DNA from 2 places in the Brevundimonas sp. ALps5 genome. Region 2 is predicted to be linked to the other one. Evidence: riboswitches for the same ligand, from Rfam matches in the RefSeq annotation. Region 2 holds a riboswitch; the other holds the start of a gene.
What was found. Region 2 has a riboswitch for cobalamin ahead of ACW172_RS12950 (TonB-dependent receptor plug domain-containing protein). Riboswitches for the same ligand answer to the same signal wherever they lie in the genome.

Region 1 (2,446 bases), 1.3 Mb from region 2:
CCCAGGCTTCGGCCGGCCGCCTTCACATCCTCGACGAGATGGACAAGGCCATCGACGGCGCCCGCACCGAGCTGGGTGAGTTCGCGCCCAAGATCGAGTCCATCAAGGTCCCGGTCGACAAGATCCGCGAAGTCATCGGCACCGGCGGCAAGGTGATCCGCGAGATCGTCGAAAAGACCGGCGCCAAGGTCAACATCGAGGACGACGGCACCGTCAAGATCGCCGCCTCGGACCAGGAAAAGATCGACGCCGCCAAGAACTGGATCCAGTCCATCGTCTCGGAACCGGAAGTCGGCACGATCTACTCCGGCAAGGTCGTGAAGGTCGTCGACTTCGGCGCCTTCGTGAACTTCTTCGGCGCCAAGGACGGTCTGGTCCACGTGTCGCAGATCGCCCTGGAACGCGTCGCCAACCCGGCCGACGTCCTGTCCGAGGGTCAAGAGGTCAAGGTCAAGTTCCTGGGCTTCGACGACCGCGGCAAGACCAAGCTGTCGATGAAGGTCGTCGATCAGGAAACCGGTGAGGACATCACCGACAAGATCAACGCCGAACGCGCCGAGCGCGGTGAAGCCCCGCTGACCGAAGACACCGGCGGCGGCAAAAAGCGCGAAGGCGGCGGCGAAGGCCGCGGCCGTCGTCCCCGTCGTGACTAGTCGACGGCGCTACCGCTGAAATGATCGAGGCCCCGCTGGAAACGGCGGGGCCTTTTTCATGTCGGATGGTCCGGCTGGAAATCGCATAAACATATAAACATGTCTTTATATGTATCTTGACATCCGATCGCGTCGGGACTTCAATGCCGACTGTCGTGGTTCTGCGCGTCCTCCCCGGAGGGCGCGGAGCTAAGAGGGAAGCCGGTTCGATGCCGGCGCTGCCCCCGCAACTGTAAGCGGCGAGCTGAAAGTCCATCTCGTGTCACTGACGCACTCGTGCGTCGGGAAGGCCGGACCCGAAGCCGTGACCCGTGAGCCAGGAGACCTGCCCCGACAGATAACGTCCTCCGGCGGGGTGTCCGGTCAGGCCGCATGAGCGCCGCGACGGGATTCTTCCGCGCGGGCGGTCGCGCGTCCCTGTCCGCTGTCTCGTCACAGCAAATGGCAGAGATCGAATGAGCGGCGCCGGCTTCACATTCACCATCAAGCGCACCGCGCTCGACGAAGACTATCGTCCCGCAGAGAACACGCGGATCACGACCAACTTCGCCAATCTGGCCCGGGGCGAGAGCCGCCGGGAGAACCTGCGCGGCGCCCTGCGCATGATCGACAACCGCTTCAATTCCCTGGCGCATCGGGACAATCCCAAAGGGGATCGTTATGCGGTCGAGCTCGAGATCATCTCCGTCGAGATGAGTCTCCCCCGGGAGGATGATCACGACGCCTTCCCGTTGATCGAAATCCTTCGAACGACCGTTCTCGACAGCCGGACCGGCGAGCGGATCGACGGGATCGTGGGGAACAACTTTTCCTCCTACGTCCGCGACTACGACTTCAGCGTGGTCCTGCCGGATCACCTGAAAGCCCACCCGAACACCGGCGCTCCGGAAGACTTCGGCGACCTGCACGGCAAGCTGTTCAAGTCCTTCCTGAACTCGGCCGCCTACCGGGATAATTTCGGCAAGCCGCCCGTCGTCTGCCTCAGCGTGTCGAGCAACAAGACCTACCATCGGACCGGAACCGAGCACCCCGTGCTGGGTCTCGAATATGCGAACGATGAGGTCTCACCGACCGATCAGTATTTCGCGAAGATGGGGATGAAGGCCCGCTATTTCATGCCCTGGGGCAGCGTGGCGCCGTTCGCCTTCTATCACATGGGCGACCTGACCGGTGACTACACCGACCTCGAGCTGGCCAGCACGATCAGCACGATGGAGACCTTCCAGAAGATCTATCGGCCCGAAATCTACAACGCCAACTCCCCGGCGTCGGAGCAGTACCGGCCAAGCCTGAAAGGGCAGGACTATTCGCTGACCCGCATCGTCTACGACCGGGAAGAGCGCAGCCGCCTCGCGATCGAGCAAGGCCGGTTCGTCGAGGAGCGCTTCATCAGGCCGCATCGGGCCCTGCTGGAGCAGTGGTCCGCCGACTTCGCCGCCTGATCAGCCCAAAAGTAGGAGTCCTCCGTCATGAAAACCCTGTTGCCCACCTCCACCGCCGGCAGCCTGCCCAAGCCATCCTGGCTCGCGACGCCGGAGACGCTCTGGTCGCCCTGGAAGCTGGAGGGCGAGGAGCTGGTCGCCGGCAAGCAGGACGCCCTGCGCCTGGCCGTGGACGATCAACGGCGAGCCGGGATCGACATCGTCGGCGACGGCGAACAGACGCGCCAGCATTTCGTCACCACCTTCATCGAGCATCTGGACGGCGTCGATTTCGAGAAGCGCGAGACCGTCAGGATCCGCAATCGCTATGACGCCAGCGTGCCGACCGTCGTCGGCGCCGTTTCCCGTTCC
Region 2 (2,446 bases):
GTTCGACCGGCTGGTCGACCGGTCGCTGAACAGCCTCGCCGAACACGACTGGCAGCCGGACGGCGTCGTCGCCCGCTATGCCGTCGGGGAGACGCCGTCGTGACCGGGCCGCGTCGGATGGTGGACCGGTCAGTCCCGCGCGCGCCGAGGTCCCTGTCAAACGACCCGGGCGCCAACCGCATCCGCTGGATCGGGGCGATCGTCCTGGCGGTCCTGGGCTACTGGACCTGGAGCCATCAGAAGCCGGGATTCACCCAGCGCGCCGAGGCGGCGGCGAAGGCGGCGGGGGCGACCGAGGTCCATTTCGATCCGGCGCGGCAGCGGCAGGGCAAGACGGTGGTCTGCGGCGTCGCGGATGGAAAACTGGTCCTCTATCGCGAGCCGCAGGGGCTGGCGAAGGACGACGGCTCTCTGGCCTTCATCACCCTGTTCCGCGACGGCTGCGGCTGAGGGCATTTGGCCGCGCCCGGAAAACGCGGCCAAACCGTGCCAAATCGTGCCAGGCTGGCCAGGGATGTTGCGCCTTATCAGTGGCTTGGCAATTCCGAGTGACTCGACCCGGCCAGATTATGTGAAATCCGGCGGCCAGGCGTCGGGGCGGCGAAGAGGCGGGCTGGACCTGTCAAAGACCGTTCGGGCGACATGGCGACAGCTCTGATCCGACGCAAGACGAGAAGAGGAATAAATTCCTGATCGCGATGCGTCACCTGTCAGACGCGGCGCCCTCCATTGCCTGCGGCCCCGCTTTGGCCTAAGGCCCGCGTCGCGACAGGTTCCCCGGCGACGGGGATGAAAAGGGAACTCGGGTGAAAATCCCGGACTGCCCACGCAACTGTAAGCGGCGAGCCCGCGCACCACAGGCCACTGGATTCCAAAGGCGAAAGCCGGAGGGCCGGGAAGGCGGTGCGCACCGGTGTTGACCCGTGAGCCAGGAGACCTGCCCGTCGTGGTCGTCCTTCGCGCGGACGTGGTGTGCCGGGCGGAACGGGTCTTTTCCCGAATGACGACGTCTTCTTGTGCCGCGTTCGCGCGGCCGTGACGGGGCGCGTCTGTATCCGGTCATGGCTGTGCGGGCCCGGCTCGTCATCGCGTTGGGATTGGACCCGTTATGAGACCTGCACTTTACCTGGGCGCCGCCACGGCCGCGCTGCTTCTGACCGCCGGCGGAGCCGCCGCGCAAACCGTGAGCCCCTCCGACGACGCGACCCTGCCGGGCGACGTCATTGTCACCGCCAACCGCTCGGCCCAGAAGGCTGACCGCGTCGGCCAGTCGGTCACCGTCCTGACCGGCGAACAGATCCAGGCCAACCAGACGGTGGCGGTCGCCGACCTTCTGGCCCGCACGCCCGGCGTCAGCGTCACCAGCACCGGCGGCCTGGGCTCGGTCACCGCCCTGCGCATCCGCGGCGCCGAGGCCGACCAGACCCTGTTCGTCATCGACGGCGTCAAGATGAACGACCCCTCGGCGACCGGCGCCGGCTATAACCCCGGCAACCTGCTGACCGGCGACGTCGCCCGGATCGAGGTCCTGCGCGGGGCCCAGTCGACCCTGTGGGGCTCCCAGGCCATCGGCGGGGTGGTGAACCTGATCACCGCCGAGCCGACCCGTCCGTTCCAGGCGTCGCTGGACGCCGAGGCCGGTTCGCGCGGGACCTCGTACCTGCGTGGCGGCCTGGGCGGGGTCAGCGACCGCATCCTGTGGCGTGTGGCGGCCTCCCACTATCAGACCGACGGCTTCTCGACCTATGCGGCCGGGACCGAGAAGGACGGCTATGAGAACACGGGCCTGAGCGGCCGTCTGAACATCAAGCTGACGGACGACGTCTCGATCGATCTGCGCTCGGTCTATTCCAGCGCCCGCGTCGATTTCGACGGCTTCCCGCCGCCCTTCTACAGCTTCAACGACACGCGCGAATACGGCACGACCAAGGATCTGGTCGCCTATGCCGGCGTGAACTTCGACCTGTTCAAAGCCCGGCTGAAGAACCGCGTCGCCTATGGCTACACCCGCACGGACCGCCAGAATTTCGACCCGACATTCCCGGCGTCGCCCCTGACCTATGACTCGACCGGCAAGAACGAGCGGTACGAATACCAGGGCGTGTTCGACATCACCTCGGGCTGGGTCGCCACCTTCGGCGCCGAGCATGAGGATTCCGAGTTCACCGCGGCCCCGACCTCGGCCTCGGTCGGCCTCGACGGCTATTATCTGCAGGTCCAGGGCGAGGTCGTTGACGGCCTGACCCTGACCGGGGGCGTGCGTCGCGACGAGCACGATACGTTCGGCGGCAAGACCCTGGGTCAGGCGGCGGCGGCCTGGGCGCTGAACGGCGGCGCGACCGTGCTGCGCGCCAGCTATGGTCAGGGCTTCAAGGCGCCGAGCCTGTACCAACTCTACAGCGACTACGGGAACACCGGCCTGTCGCCGGAAGAGGCGGACGCCTGG

Region 1: it holds a riboswitch for cobalamin, as region 2 does, so the genes downstream of both, ACW172_RS06630 (DUF1852 domain-containing protein) here and ACW172_RS12950 (TonB-dependent receptor plug domain-containing protein) in region 2, are expected to answer to the same signal.

Annotation. Positions count from the first base shown of each region.
Region 1 covers NZ_CM178744.1:1,387,337-1,389,782, reverse strand. Annotated here, with positions in the region: gene pnp (polyribonucleotide nucleotidyltransferase) at 1-653, shown strand, start outside; cobalamin riboswitch at 793-1,000, shown strand; gene ACW172_RS06630 (DUF1852 domain-containing protein) at 1,109-2,095, shown strand; gene ACW172_RS06625 (methionine synthase) at 2,123-2,446, shown strand, end outside.
Region 2 covers NZ_CM178744.1:2,693,213-2,695,658, forward strand. Annotated here, with positions in the region: gene ACW172_RS12940 (hypothetical protein) at 1-103, shown strand, start outside; gene ACW172_RS12945 (hypothetical protein) at 100-450, shown strand; cobalamin riboswitch at 754-959, shown strand; gene ACW172_RS12950 (TonB-dependent receptor plug domain-containing protein) at 1,109-2,446, shown strand, end outside.